2 regions of the Nocardia sp. CA-107356 genome follow, and region 1 is predicted to be linked to the other one. Evidence: riboswitches for the same ligand, from Rfam matches in the RefSeq annotation. Region 1 holds a riboswitch; the other holds the start of a gene.
What was found. Region 1 has a riboswitch for glycine ahead of gcvP (aminomethyl-transferring glycine dehydrogenase). Riboswitches for the same ligand answer to the same signal wherever they lie in the genome.
Positions count from the first base shown of each region.

Region 2: it holds a riboswitch for glycine, as region 1 does, so the genes downstream of both, glyA (serine hydroxymethyltransferase) here and gcvP (aminomethyl-transferring glycine dehydrogenase) in region 1, are expected to answer to the same signal.

Region 1 is NZ_CP191992.1:4,131,318-4,138,786, forward strand. Features, by position in the region: gene ftsR (transcriptional regulator FtsR) at 1-95, shown strand, start outside; gene ACQP1G_RS18475 (bifunctional nuclease family protein) at 256-729, shown strand; gene ACQP1G_RS18480 (MerR family transcriptional regulator) at 1,177-1,740, shown strand; glycine riboswitch at 1,874-1,974, shown strand; gene gcvP (aminomethyl-transferring glycine dehydrogenase) at 2,148-4,952, shown strand; gene ACQP1G_RS18490 (SRPBCC family protein) at 5,006-5,488, opposite strand; gene ACQP1G_RS18495 (ArsR/SmtB family transcription factor) at 5,485-5,820, opposite strand; gene ACQP1G_RS18500 (hypothetical protein) at 6,429-7,109, opposite strand; gene ACQP1G_RS18505 (TetR/AcrR family transcriptional regulator) at 7,158-7,469, opposite strand, start outside.
Region 2 is NZ_CP191992.1:8,676,605-8,684,073, reverse strand. Features, by position in the region: gene ACQP1G_RS39180 (APC family permease) at 1-1,315, shown strand, start outside; gene ACQP1G_RS39175 (GMC family oxidoreductase) at 1,308-2,864, shown strand; gene ACQP1G_RS39170 (putative nucleotidyltransferase substrate binding domain-containing protein) at 2,926-4,770, shown strand; gene ACQP1G_RS39165 (IclR family transcriptional regulator) at 4,784-5,569, shown strand; glycine riboswitch at 5,726-5,817, shown strand; glycine riboswitch at 5,818-5,912, shown strand; gene glyA (serine hydroxymethyltransferase) at 5,948-7,237, shown strand; gene ACQP1G_RS39155 (L-serine ammonia-lyase) at 7,234-7,469, shown strand, end outside.

The DNA.
Region 1 (7,469 bases):
GCGCGGAGGAGACGGTGCGCGAACTCGCGGCACTGTCGCTGACGCTGCACACCTGTCTGGTGAAGGCGTCGGTTCGGTCGTCGCTCGGCGGCTGAGATTTCCAGCGGGTTCCGCTTTGCGTTCCAGACGGACAACACGCCGATTTCGGCTGTGCACACGGAATGCTGTGCGCGTCGAGGTTCGCTTAGACTCGTGGTACGGCGAGCTCTGCAGCGGTCATGCCGGGCGGCCGGCGAGTCATTGGGAGGCAGTGCGATGAGTGAGATGCGCGTAATCGGCATTCGTGTCGAGCAGCCACAGAACCAGCCCGTGCTGTTGCTCCGCGAGGCGTCGGGGGACAGGTACTTGCCGATCTGGATCGGGCAGGCCGAGGCGACCGCGATTGTGCTGGAACAAGAGGGGGTGACCCCGATCCGTCCGCTGACCCACGATCTGATCAAGATCCTGATCGCCGACCTCGGGCACACCCTCAAGGAAGTGCGGATCGTCGATCTGCAGGAGGGCACCTTCTACGCGGATCTGGTCTTCGAGAACGACCTGCGGATCTCGGCCCGGCCATCGGATTCGGTAGCGATCGCCTTGCGCGTGGGTTGCCCGATCTATGCCGAGGAACCGGTGCTCGAGGAGGCCGGGCTGGTCATGCCGGACGAGCGCGAGGACGAAGTGGAGAAGTTCAAGGAGTTCCTCGAGTCGGTCTCCCCGGATGACTTCAAGGCCACCGACAGCTGAGCCCGCTGCCGTTGGTCGGTGCACCTTCCGGGTCGGCCGGGAGGGCAGATCGGCGGGTGCGCCATATCGACTGTGCGGCAGATCGCCATGGGTCGAACCAGGTCTCCATCGGGGTTGGGCAGGGCGGGTTCGCGACATGTCGCCGTCGCACCTCAGGAATCTGTCACGGCACACGGCTGTTCGTCCCTTGGCCCGTGTGATCGCCCGCGGTAGTGGTCAATCCGCGTGTGTCGCTGTGGAACTGGGTGCGGTGGCGGACTTTTTTCTAGGGGTGAAGTAGAGGTCGAGAGTTCTACCGCGCGTCGCGTTTGGTCGGATGATGGCGCTCCCGAGAGAATCAAGGGGAGTAATCTCGATAGTTGGACCACGTCCGTTATGGCCGGTCGTTGGTCGTGACGGAGCCGGGTCATTGATGAGGCTAGCGTCGGCGAAGCAAGGGAGTGGTCAGTGGCAGAGCAATCGCAGGATGTGGTACAGCCAGGCCTGTTCCCGGATGATTCGGTGCCCGATGACTTGGTGGGCTACCGCGTCCCCAGCGCATGCCAGGTGGCCGGGATCACCTACCGGCAGCTCGACTACTGGGCGCGCACTGGACTAGTCGTTCCGTCCATCCGTGGGGCAGCGGGCTCGGGCAGTCAGCGGCTGTATTCGTTCAAGGACATTCTGGTCCTGAAGATCGTGAAGCGACTATTGGACGCGGGCATCTCGCTGCAGAACATCCGCATCGCCGTCGACCATCTGCGCAGCCGCGGCGTTCAGGATCTAGCGGGCATCACGCTGTTCTCCGACGGCACCTCGGTGTACGAGTGCACCTCGCCCGAGGAGGTAGTCGATTTACTGCAGGGTGGGCAGGGCGTCTTCGGAATCGCGGTCAGCGGCGCCATGCGGGAACTGACCGGAGCCATCGCCAACTTCCCGGCCGAGCGTGCCGTGAGCGGCAGCGCCAGCGAGCGGCCGGAGGACGAACTGTCCTTCCGTCGTAAGGCCCGGATGAATCGGAAGACCGGCTAGGGATCGACTCGACGAGTGCCCGTCGCTGTGGCGGCGGGCACTCGTCATCTGTGCCGGAGTGATGAGGGCTACACACCCATCCGGGGTCCGGTGGCGTCATTCGTTGCGCGCGCGGCATAAACTAGCGGTGCGTCGCCGCCGTGCGGGAGAGTTCCGAGCTTCACAAGAGTTCGGGCGCCGAAGGAGCAGCACCTCCCCGTCAATCTCTCAGGCAAAAGGGACCGTACGGGCTTCGACGTCTCTGGAAAGTGGTGATTCCGCACAACGCGGAGATTGCCCGCCCATGGGGAAAGGGGTCCCGGCAACTGCGTCGTGACATCCGAATCTCTCAGGCTCCACGACAGAGGGGGAGGGCCGGTATCCGTCGACCGTCGTTGGTCGACCCCGCCCGACCTTGGGAGCCTGTCGTGACTCGATCATTCGCCGACCGCCACATCGGACCCGACCGGGACGAACTCGCCCGGATTCTGGACGTCGTCGGCGTCGGCTCGCTGGACGAGCTCGCCACCGCGGCACTGCCCGCGAGTATTTTGGACGGCTCCGGACTCGAGGTGCTGCCGCCCGCCGCGACCGAGCACGAGGTGCTCGACGAACTGGCCGCGCTCGCCCATTCGAATACCGTCGCCACCTCGATGATCGGGCTCGGTTACTACGACACGTTGACCCCGCCGGTGCTGGTGCGCAGCCTGCTGGAGAATCCGGCCTGGTACACCGCCTATACGCCCTACCAGCCCGAGATCAGCCAGGGGCGACTCGAGGCACTGCTCAACTTCCAGACGATGGTGTCGGATCTGACGGGGATGGAGGTGGCCAACGCATCCATGCTGGACGAGGCCACCGCCGCTGCCGAGGCGATGACGCTGCTGCGTCGGGCGGGCAAGTCCAAGTCCGCGCGGCTGCTGATCTCCGACGATCTGTTCCCACAGACCAAGACCGTGCTCCACACTCGGGCCGAGCCGCTGGGAATCGAGATCGTCGAGGCGGACCTGTCCAGCGGCGAACTGCCCGATGGTGAGTACTTCGGTGTGCTGGTCCAGGTTCCGGGTGCGTCGGGCCGGATCGTCGACTGGCGGCCGATGATCGAGGCGGCGCACGAGCGGGGCGCGTTGGTCGCGGTCGGCGCGGATCTGCTTGCGCTGACGCTGATCACGCCGCCGGGTGAGCAGGGTGCGGACGTATGCTTCGGCACCACACAGCGTTTCGGTGTGCCGATGGGCTTCGGTGGTCCGCACGCCGGATATCTGTCGGTGCATGCCGGGCATGCGCGTCAGTTGCCCGGGCGACTCGTCGGCGTCTCCGTGGACGCCGATGGCACCAAGGCGTACCGACTCGCATTGCAGACCCGCGAGCAACATATTCGCCGCGAAAAGGCGACCTCCAATATCTGTACGGCACAGGTGCTCTTGGCGATTGTGGCCGCGATGTACGCGAGCTACCACGGACCCGACGGGCTGCGTGAGATCGCCCGGCGCGTGCACCGGCGGACGGCGGCCATCGCGGCCGGACTCGATGGTGCGGTCGTGCACGACAATTACTTCGATACGCTGCTGGTGCGGGTGCCCGGCGGTGCGGAAGCCGTTGTGGCGAAGGCGAAGTCGAGCGGTATCAATCTGCGGTTAGTCGACGCGGATCACGTCGGTGTCGCCTGTGACGAGGCGACGACCGAGACGCATGTCGCCGCCGTGCTCGAATCCTTCGGCACCGCACTGTCTTCTGAGCTGAGCGCGCCTGCGACGGCGTTCTCCATCGAGACCCGCACGTCGGAATTCCTGACCCATCCGGCATTCACCAGCTACCACACCGAAACCGCGATGCTGCGCTACCTGCGGCGGTTGTCCGATAAGGACATCGCCCTCGACCGCAGCATGATTCCGCTGGGCTCCTGCACCATGAAGCTCAACGCGACCGCGGAGATGGAGGCCATCACCTGGCCCGGCTTCGCCCGCGTACATCCGTACGCGCCGGTCGAGGATGCGCCAGGCTTGCTGAAGGTGATCACCGATCTGGAGAACTGGCTGTCGGCGATCACCGGCTACGACTCGGTGAGCCTGCAGCCGAATGCGGGCAGCCAGGGCGAATACGCCGGGTTGGTGGCGATCCGCCGCTACCACCTCGATCGTGGTGACGCGCACCGCGATACCTGCCTCATTCCCTCCAGCGCGCACGGCACCAACGCCGCCTCGGCGACCATGGCCGGTATGCGGGTGGAGGTCGTGAAGTGCCGCGCGAACGGTGACGTGGATCTGGACGATCTGCGCGCCAAGATCGCCGATCACGCGGAGCGGCTGGCCTGCATCATGATCACCTACCCGTCGACGCACGGCGTATACGAGCACGAGGTCGCCGAACTGTGCGCGCTGGTGCACGACGCCGGTGGCCAGGTGTACGTCGACGGTGCGAACCTGAACGCGCTCGTCGGCCTCGCCCGTCCCGGTCGCTTCGGTGGTGACGTCAGCCATCTGAATCTGCACAAGACCTTCTGTATTCCGCACGGCGGCGGCGGTCCCGGTGTCGGGCCGGTCGCGGTTCGTTCGCATCTGGCCGAGTACCTGCCGGGGGATCCACTGGAGTCGGATTCGCACGCGGTGTCGGCGGCCCGCTACGGTTCGGCCTCGATTCTGCCGATCACCTGGGCCTACATCCGGATGATGGGTGCGGATGGTCTGCGCAAGGCAACCCTGACCGCCATCGCGTCGGCGAACTACATCGCCCGACGGGTGAACGAGCACTTCCCGGTGCTCTACACCGGCGAGAATTCGATGGTCGCACACGAGTGCATCCTCGACCTGCGCGATATCACCAAGCAGACCGGTGTCACCGTCGATGATGTGGCAAAGCGCCTGGCGGACTATGGATTCCACGCACCGACCATGAGCTTCCCGGTCGCTGGCACGCTGATGGTGGAGCCCACCGAGAGCGAAAACCTCGCGGAGCTCGACGAATTCATCCTCGCGATGATCGCGATCCGGGCCGAGATCGACCAGGTCGCCGCGGGCGTATGGCCGGTGGAGGACAACCCGCTGCGTGGCGCGCCGCATACTGCGGCCTGTCTGGTCGGGGAGTGGGACCATCCGTACAGCCGCGAGATCGCGGTGTACCCGCAGGGATTGGCTGCCGACCGGGCCAAGGTATGGCCCGCCGTGCGGCGCATCGACGGCGCCTACGGTGACCGCAATCTGGTCTGCTCCTGCCCGCCGCTCGACGCGTACTGACGGCTACCGAGCCGCACCTCGACCCCGTTGTAGGTGCGGCTCGATAACCGCTCTTATTGCGCGGCAACCACTTTGCCGTAGCTGTTGACCAGATCGGGCCAGCCGCCCTCGCTTTGGACGCTGTCCCGCATGGATTCCCAACCCGTGCCATGGTTTTCGAAGCCGGAGTGCACCAGCGTCACCGCGGTACGCTCGGGCGTCACTGCCTCGAACGTGACATCGACGCGGCTGGCGCGATCCGGATTCGTGTCGTGCTGCCAGTCCAGGCCGATCTCCCAGGAGAACGCGAAATGGCGCGGTCGATCCCAGACGAGCACTGTGCCCCAAGGGCATTCGGTGCCATCGGCTTCCCTGCCGAAGCACCGTCCACCCGCACGCGGTTCGATGACCTCTTGCGCGAGCTCGCCCTTGCCGATGTGATGCGCGCGCGGCCACCAACTATCGATTCCAGTGGTGAACACGTCGTAGGCCCGATCGATCGGCGCATCGACGACGAGTTCGACCCGAACTTCCTTATCGCTCAACTGCTGTGTCATGGCTTCTCCTCTCTCGAGGCGTCAGCTGCCTGCCTGTTCACCTCGTCCTGAAAGGCCGACATCGCCGTCGACCAGAACTGCGTGAAGTACACCCGAAGCCCGTCGATCCCCTGCGGATTCAGCCGATACACCCGCCTGGTCCCCACCGCCTGGTCGACCACCAGCCCCGCCTCCTTCAGCACCTTCAGATGCTGAGAAACCGCAGGCCGACTGACCGGCAGCTCATCGGCCAACTCGCCAACCGCACACGGCCCCTTCCCGAGCCGCTCGAAGATCGCCCGCCGCGTGGGATCCCCCAGCGCGTCCAACGCGGCATTTCGGTAAGCCTTCACGAACCGTAAGTTTAGACTTACGGGTAGTCGTTGTCCATGGGTTGGTCGGTTCCGCACGTCTCGGTGCACCGGAGGAAATGATGGCTTCTGCCGGTTTGAAGGGGCTGATCGATTGGGGTTATCAGCTCGGTGGGAGGCTGCCGGGCGAATGGGCAACAGCGCATCCGTTCGGCTTGTCGAAGCAGGTCCGTCACGGATTCATCGGCGGAGTTGTGACGATTCAAGTCCTGACCCGGGCTGCTGCCGGCCAGCCGACGTGGTCCGCTGGGCAGCGCATCCGGACCGCAGCTTGGGGTGGAGATTCGCGCATGCAGACTGCGCGCGAATACGACGTCGGGCTGGATCTCGACACTGTACCGGCATGGCTCGATGATTCTGCGGCGTGCGATTGCGAGGCCGGGATGTCAGCGCGGGATCGCGGGATCGTCGTCTGTAGGACGGTGCAGGTCATCCATGTCGAGGGCATGGTCGTGCCCGACCTGCATCCGGGGATGCCGATGGTTGCGGCGAGTGGTCGGGCGCGTGATGTTGCTGTGGGGCAGCAGGTTCGGCTGGTCTGCGCGGCCGTTCCATCGTTCCAGCCGGAATCTGAGCCGCCCCACAAGGGATTACGCCGGGTCCGGCGCGGCCTCGGGTTCGAGTTCCGGGATCTCGCTGAGGGCTTCGATTCCCAGTTCCGAGCGCGTTGCGTCGATGACGGCGCGCTCATCTTGGACAGTGTTGGCAATTGCCTTGTGCCACAGTGCGCGGATCGCGTTGACGTCGTCCATGGTTGCTTCGTGGTCGAGTTCGACCTTGAGGCGTTGCACGGTGATGCTCTCGGCTGCGGTGAGGGTGCGGAGGAGATCTTCGCAGCGGTGCGGGATCTTGGGGTTCGACAGGACGCGGAGTCGGGTGATGTAGCCGTTGCATGCGGAGATGCTCTGATGTAATTCCTTGCCGAAACTGTCCACCTCCTCGACGGATTCAGCCTTCCAATCGAGGGTGTCCCACAGGGTTTGGCGGACGTCTGCGGCGGAGAGCAGTACCGAGGAGATTGCGGTCAGAACCGATTCGCGTCGCCACTTGTCCTGTTCGCGGCGCTCCGCGGCGGCGTTGGCGTTGTCGATATTACGTTGCGCGGCGGCATTGGTCGTCTCGATATTGCGCTGTGCGGCATCGAGTGTGGTCCGGTTGCGCTCGTCGGCCGCGGTGATCGCGTTGCGGTTCGTCCGGTTGTTGATCAGGACGCCGATGAGCGCCGCGGCCGCGACGATGAGCGAGCTGAGAAGCGGAAGCCAGGAAGTCACCGGGTCATCATTGCATTGCGGGGTGCTCCGCTGTGCCCCGATCGGCCGTCAGATCGCGCCCGCACGCGCAGCGGCCAGTGCGGCATCGGCCGCGCGGAGGGTGTCTTGCGTGGTCACCGGTTCGTGCGTGATGAACAGGCGGTAGTAGATCGGCGCCACGGCGAAGCGAATAACCTCCTCGATATCGACGGTGTCGGGGAGGTCGCCGCGGGCGACCGCGCGGCGAACGACCTCGGCGGACTGCGCGTGCCGGGCTGCGTAGAAGCGCCGGAGGGCTTCGGCCGCGGCGGAATTCTGTACTGCCGCAGCGATAAACGCACTCGCGACGGGTCCCGCGTCGGGGTCGGCGAACCCGGTGCG
Region 2 (7,469 bases), 4.5 Mb from region 1:
GCTGGCGGTCGCCCTGTGTTTCATGGAGCTAGCCGCGAAGTATCCGGTCGCCGGGTCGGTGTACAACTGGTCCAAGGCGCTCGGCAGCCGGATCGTCGGCTGGTCCTCGGGGTGGCTGATGTTGACCGCCTCGATCGTGACGCTGTCGGCGGTAGTGCTCGCGCTACAACTGAATCTGCCGCGGCTGTGGAGCGGATTCCAGTTCATCGGTGACGGGACAGGTCAATACGACTACGCGACCAATGCGGTCGTGCTCGGCACCGTGATGATCGTATTCACCACGGTCGTCAACGCTTTCGGTGTGCGTCTGATGGCGATGATCAACAGCGCCGGCGTGTTCATCGAACTGATCGCCGCGGTACTGATCGCGATCATCCTGGCGGCCAACTGGACTCGCGGTCCGCAGGTGTTCTTCTCGACCCACGGCTATGGTGCGGCCGAGTCCGGTGGTTACCTCAGCGCGTTCCTGGTGGCCACCCTCGCCTCCGGCTATGTGATGTACGGCTTCGATACGGCGAGCTCACTGGGTGAGGAAACGGTGGAGCCGCGGCGCACCGCGCCCAAGGCGATCCTGCGTGCCGTACTCGCGTCGTTCGTCATCGGCGGGGCCATCCTGGTTTTCGCGGTAATGGCGGCGCCCGATCTCGACGATCCGCAGATCGGCAGCTCCAGCGGTGGTCTGCAATACATTGTCGAACAGGTGATGTGGGGTCCGCTCGGCACGATCTTCCTGTGTTGCATCGTGATCGCGGTGACGGTCTGTTCGCTGGCGGTGCACACCGCCGCCATCCGGCTGGCCTTCGCCATGGCCCGCGATAACGCGCTGCCGTTCGGCGACAAGCTCGCCCGGGTGCATCCGAAGACCCAGACCCCGGTGATTCCGGCGGTGCTGATCGGTGTGCTCTCGGCGCTCATCCTGGTGATCAATGTCGGTCAGCCGAAGATCTTCACCGTGCTGACCTCGATCGCGATCATCATGATCTACCTGGCCTACCTCATGGTGACCGGTCCGATGCTGAAGAAGCGGTTCCAGGGGCAGTGGCCGCCGAAGGATCTGCAGGCCGGTGGCTACTTCTCGATGGGTCGGTGGGGGATCGTCGTGAATATCGTTGCCGTGGTGTGGGGTATCGCGATGGCATTGAACCTGGCCTGGCCGCGCGAGGCCGTCTACGGCGACCCTTGGTACAACACCTGGGGCGCATTCGTCTACATCGGCGCGATCCTCGGGGCCGGGCTGCTGTGGTACCTGGTCAGGGGCCGCAACAGAATCGGGACATTGGCCTCGCATGCGGCAGAGGTACCTTCCGATGTCTGACACGGTCTTCGACTACGTGATCGCGGGCGGCGGGACGGCCGGATGCGTACTCGCCGCGCGGCTCAGCGAAAACCCGAATGTGACAGTATGTTTGGTGGAGGCGGGGCCCTCCGACGTCGGCGATCGCAATATCCTCGAACTAGCGCAGTGGATGCACCTGCTCGACTCCGGCTACGACTGGGACTATCCGGTCGAGCCGCAGGAACGCGGCAACAGCTATCTGCGCCATGCCAGGGCGAAGGTGCTCGGTGGGTGTTCCTCGCACAATTCGTGTATCGCGTTCTGGCCGCCCGCCGAGGGGCTGGACGAGTGGGCGGCGATGGGCGCCAAGGGCTGGGGTGCGGCGGAGGTGCTGCCCTATGTGGCGCGGTTGGAGAACAATCACGCGCCAGGGGAGCAGCACGGTCGCAGCGGACCGGTGCGGCTGCGGGATATCCCGCCGAACGATCCGTGCGGTGTCGCGGTGCTCGAGGCCGCGGCACTGGCCGGACTGCCGACCGTCGAATTCAACCGTGGCACAACGGTGCGCAACGGGGCCGGATGGTTCCAGATCAATGCGAGCGAGGACGGGACGCGGATGTCGTCGTCGCACGCCTATCTGCATCCGATCCTCGGTTCGCGTCCCAATCTTGTGGTGCACACGGGATGTTGGGTCAGTGAGATCCTGTTCGACGAGGCGCGCAACGCAACGGGTGTGCGCTATCAGCGGCCCGATCTCACCGGCTACGACACCGTCTCCGCACGGCGCGAGGTCATCGTGACCGCCGGAGCGATCGATACGCCGAAGCTATTGCTGCTGTCCGGAATCGGGCCCGCCGACCACCTGCGGGAAATCGGGGTGCCGGTGCGGGTCGACGCGCCGGGTGTCGGCTCGAATCTGGACGACCACGTCGAAGGTCTGGTGTTCTGGGAAGCCGCGCAACCTATGATCGGCACGTCCACCCAGTGGTGGGAGATCGGGGTATTCGCCACCTCCGACGAATCGCTTCGCGTGCCCGACATCATGATGCATTACGGCAGCGTGCCGTTCGATATGAACACGCTGCGGCGCGGCTACCCGACCACCGATAACGGCTTCTGTCTGACACCCAATGTCACCCAGGGGCGTTCGCGCGGCACGGTCCGATTGCGCACCCGCGACTTCCGCGACCGGCCGAAGGTCGACCCGCGGTACTTCACCGATCCGGACGGCCACGACGAACGCACCATGCTCGCCGGCGTCCGGTTGGCACGCGAGATCGCCGCGCAGCCACCGTTGCGGGAGTGGATCGCGAGGGAACTCGCGCCGGGTCCGGAGGCGGTCACCGACGATGAGCTGCTGGACTACATTCGCGCCACCCACAACACCGTCTACCACCCGGCGGCAACCGCGCGGATGGGTGCGTCCGACGATCCGATGGCGGTGCTCGATCCGGAGCTCCGGGTCAAGGGCGTCTCCCGATTGCGGGTAGTCGACGCTTCGGCGATGCCGAAATTGCCCGCCGTGAATCCCAACATTACTGTCATGGCCATGGCAGAGAAGTGCGCGGACCTGATCAGGGAAACCTGAGTCAGGGGTGCCGGAAGGCGAGCTAGCGGCGTTTCTGGGTGACCACGCGCCGTTCCAATCGATGACGCCGCCCGAGCTGGACAAGCTCGCGGCGGCTTCGTCGTTGCACGAGTTCGCCGTCGGCGAGGTGATCGCCGACTACTCGACGCAGGTGCCCGATGACATCTGGATGCTGTGGACGGGTGCCGTCACGCTACAGGGCACCGGAGCCGACCCCACGAGTCAGCGGCGCTCGGGCTCGATCGTCGCGGCGGCGGACGCTGGCGGGGGCGACGACGGTGGCGCGACCATCGATACCGTCGAGCCCGGCGGCATCTTCGGTTATGTGCCGCTGCTGACCGGAGGCAGTGCCGAATTCGTCGCGCGGGCAACCGAACCCAGTGTGCTGATCCGACTGCCCGGTGTGCTGGTCCGGGAGCGGTTCGCCCAACCGGATGGACTTGCCTTCCTGGCCTCGTCGGCGTGGAAAACGGTATCGGGCAATCGGACCCCGGTGGCATCCGTGCTGGGTAACCGCCCGGTCGGTGAACTCATGTCCGGCACAGCGGTTTTCGTGACACCGGACACCGGAGTGCGGGAAGCCGTCGTCCGGATGACCCAGGCGCGCGTCTCCGCCGTGCTGATCCGGTTGCCGGACGGCGAACTCGGCATCTTCACCGATCGCGATCTGCGCACGAGGGTAGTGGCCGCCGGACTTCCGGTCGACGTGCCGATCTCCCGGGTGATGAGCGCACCGGCCCGCCGGGTCACCGCGGATCTGACCGCCGAGACCGTGCTCATGGAGATGCTCGAATGCGGGCTGCGGCATATGCCGGTGCTCTCGCGACGGGGCGAGGTGCTCGGCGTGCTCGAGGACGCGGACCTGCTCGCGGCATCGGCGCGCCAGAGTTTCGTGTTGCGTCGCTCGATCGGGGCCGCCACGGATGCGGTCCAGTTGCAGCGGGCCGCGCGCGAGATCACAGCGACGGTCGTCGACCTGTTCCGCAATGGCACCAAGGCGTCGGCGACCAGCGGGATCCTCTCGGTCGTCATCGACTCGGTGGTCCGCAAGGCGCTCGAGCTGGCATCGGCCGAGTTCGCGGACGCACCCGGTGACGGATTCGCCTGGCTGATCCTCGGCAGCGTCGCGCGCCGGGAGGCCATGCCGTCATCGGATGTCGACAGTGCGCTCTCGTGGTCCGACGAATTGACTTCGGCGAGTGGGCAATTGCGTGCAGTCGCGGCACGCGTGCACGCGATTCTCGATGCCTGCGGGCTGCCCGCGGACAGCAATGGGGCGATCGCCGCGAAACCGAAGTTCGCCCGGTCGCGCACCGAATGGGCGCGGGCGGCCGAAGGCTGGCTCGACGATCCGCTGCAGGATCGGGGGCTGATCCTGTCGTCGCTGCTCATCGACGGGCGGGTGGTGTGGGGCGATGCCGCGCTGCATACCGTGCCAGCGGCGTTCGGGCGGATGCGGGCCGAACACCCGAATGCGCTGCGGCTGCAACTGCTGGACGCGCTATCGGGCCGGGTGCGGACTCGGTCGCTGCGCGATGTGCTGTCCCGGCGCGGCGGCACCTTCGACCTGAAGAACCATGCGCTGGCGCCGATCGTCAACCTGGCGCGCTGGGGTGGGCTGGCGGCGGGCGTGACCTCGGCGTCCACCCCGGTGCGATTGGCGGCGGCGGCGAGTGCGGGTGCGCTCACCGATCGGGATGTCACCATGCTGACCGAGGTCTTCGTCATGTTGCAGCGCCTGCGGATGGTGCATCAGGTCGAGCAGCTGTCGGCGGGGCACAGTCCCGGCGATATTGTCATGATGTCGGAACTCTCGCCGTTGAATCGGAGCCTGCTCAACGACGCCCTGCGCGAAATCGCGGCGGTGCAGCGACGGGTCGGCAGCATGGGAGCCACAACCACCTAGAATGGCGATTGTCATGGCGAAACAAGGTGTCGAGGACAACGGGCGGACGGCTGCGGTGCAGTCCGTCGACCGAGCGCTGCTGGTCATGGAGATCATCGCCAAGCTCGGGCAGGCGGGCGTCACGGAGATCGCCGCCGAACTCGGTGTCCACAAATCTACCGTTTCACGGTTGATCGCCGTGCTGGAATCGCGGGGATACGTCGAGCAACTGTCCGAGCGCGGCAAGTACCGGCTCGGCTTCTCGATCGTTCGGCTCGCCGGATCCACCAGTGCCCAGGTCGATCTCGTCGGGCAGAGTCAGAGCGCCTGCAATGCGCTGGCGATCGAGGCGGGTGAGACGACCAATCTCGCTGTGCTGGACGGTAATCGGATCATCAATATCGCCGAGGCGCACGGGCCGGGTTCGATCGCGTTGCGGTCCTGGGTCGGTCAGAGTTGTCCGGCGCACGCCACCTCCAGCGGCAAGGTACTGCTCGCGGATCTGGAGCCGGGGGAGATGCGCAAGCGCGTCGGCGCCAAACTCGAGGCATTCACCGGCAATACGCTGACCAAGGTCGCCGACCTCGCCGTGCAACTCGTCGCCGTGCGTGAGAACGGTTGGGCCGATGTACGCGAGGAACTGGAGATCGGCCTGAACGCCGTCGCCGCGCCGGTCTACGACAGCACCGGTGCCGTGGTAGCTGCACTGAGCGTTTCGGGCCCCGCCTACCGCCTGAGTCCGGACCGCTTCGCCGACGTCGCCCAACTGACCATCACCAGCGCCGCCGATATCAGCCGCCGCCTCGGTTACCTGGGCTGACCGCCCCACGCCGGGTGGGATCGAAAGCTATCCGATCTCGGTTGCCCTCCTCGTGTTGACACCGGGTGGGGATGGCCCAATACTGAGTTGCGTATAGAGCTTCGTGTTGCGGTTTACGCAACTTGTTGCTTCTCGCGAAACTGAATATCCGCCGTTCGACGTGCAGCGGGAGATCTCCACGCAGTGTGTGGAAGCCGAAGGAGCAACACCTCCCGGGAATCTCTCAGGCCCAGTACCGCTGCGCTCAGGCAACTCTGGAAAGCAGTGCACGCGCACTCGCCGACGGGGCAAACGCACCGACCGGGTGCGTGAATCTCTCAGGCCATTGGACAGAGCGGGAGGAGCCACCTACGCGCATGCGTCGACGAAAGGCTCCTCATGGCCGACTCCGCTGTCCGAATCGAACTCGATGCCGCACTGCGCGAATTCGATCCGCTCGTAGCCGAATTGGTGGACCGGGAGGTCGACCGTCAGCAGCGCGGACTGGAGATGATCGCGTCGGAGAACTACGCGCCGCTGGCGGTGATGCAGGCACAGGGCTCGGTGCTGACCAATAAGTACGCCGAAGGGTATCCGGGGCGTCGCTACTACGGCGGGTGCGAGCATATCGACCAGATCGAGTCGCTGGCGATCGAGCGACTGCGCGGGCTCTTCGGCGCCGAATACGTGAATGTGCAACCGCATTCGGGGGCGCAGGCGAATGCGGCGGCGATGCACGCGGTGCTGCGGCCCGGTGACGGCATCCTCGGGCTGGCGCTGGATCACGGCGGTCATCTCACACACGGGATGAAGATCAACTTCTCCGGGCGGCTCTATGACGTCGCGGCCTATCATGTTCGGGCCGAGGACCATCTCATCGATATGGACGAGGTACGCAGGCTCGCCCACGAGCACCGGCCGAAGCTGATCGTGGCGGGGTGGTCCGCCTACCCGCGCCACCTCGATTTCGCCGAATTCCGCCGCATCGCAGACGAAGTCGGCGCGTATCTGATGGTGGATATGGCGCACTTCGCCGGTCTGGTCGCGGCCGGACTGCATCCCTCGCCGGTGCCGCACGCGCATATCGTCACCTCGACCACCCACAAGACGCTCGGCGGACCGCGTGGTGGATTCATTCTCGCGGTCGAGGAATTGGCCAAGAAGCTGGGTTCGGCGGTCTTCCCCGGACAGCAGGGCGGACCGCTCGAGCATGTGATCGCGGCCAAGGCCGTCGCGTTCAAAATGGCGAGCGAACCGGCGTTTCGGGAACGTCAACAGCGCACCCTCGCCGGTGCGCGCCTGCTCGCCGAACGGTTGCTCGCCGCGGACTGCCAGGCGGCAGGCATCAATGTCGTCAGCGGCGGTACCGATGTGCACCTGGCGCTCGTCGATCTGCGCGATTCCGAACTCGACGGGCAGCAGGGCGAGGATCTGCTGCACGACATCGGAATCACCGTGAACCGCAATGCCGTTCCCTTCGATCCGCGCCCGCCGATGGTCAGCTCGGGACTACGGATCGGCACACCAGCGCTGGCCACCCGCGGGTTCGATATCGAAGCGTTCACCGAGGTCGCCGATATCATCGCGGTCGCGCTGCTGCGGGGGCAGTCCGTCGCCGAGTCGACCGAGCGCGTCGATGCGCTGGTGCGTCGGTTCCCGCTGTACCCGGGTCTGCGCGGTACAGCATGACGGTCAGCATCTTCGAACTGTTCCGGGTCGGCATCGGGCCGTCGAGTTCGCATACAGTGGGGCCGATGCGGGCGGCGGCCCGGTTCGTCGACCGGCTGAAATCCGATGGGGTGCTGCACAATACCGCTGCCGTGGGAGTGCAGCTGTATGGATCGCTCGGCGCGACCGGGCGCGGGCACGGCAGTATCGAGGCGGTCGTCGCCGGATTGTCGGGGGAACGACCCGAGGAGGT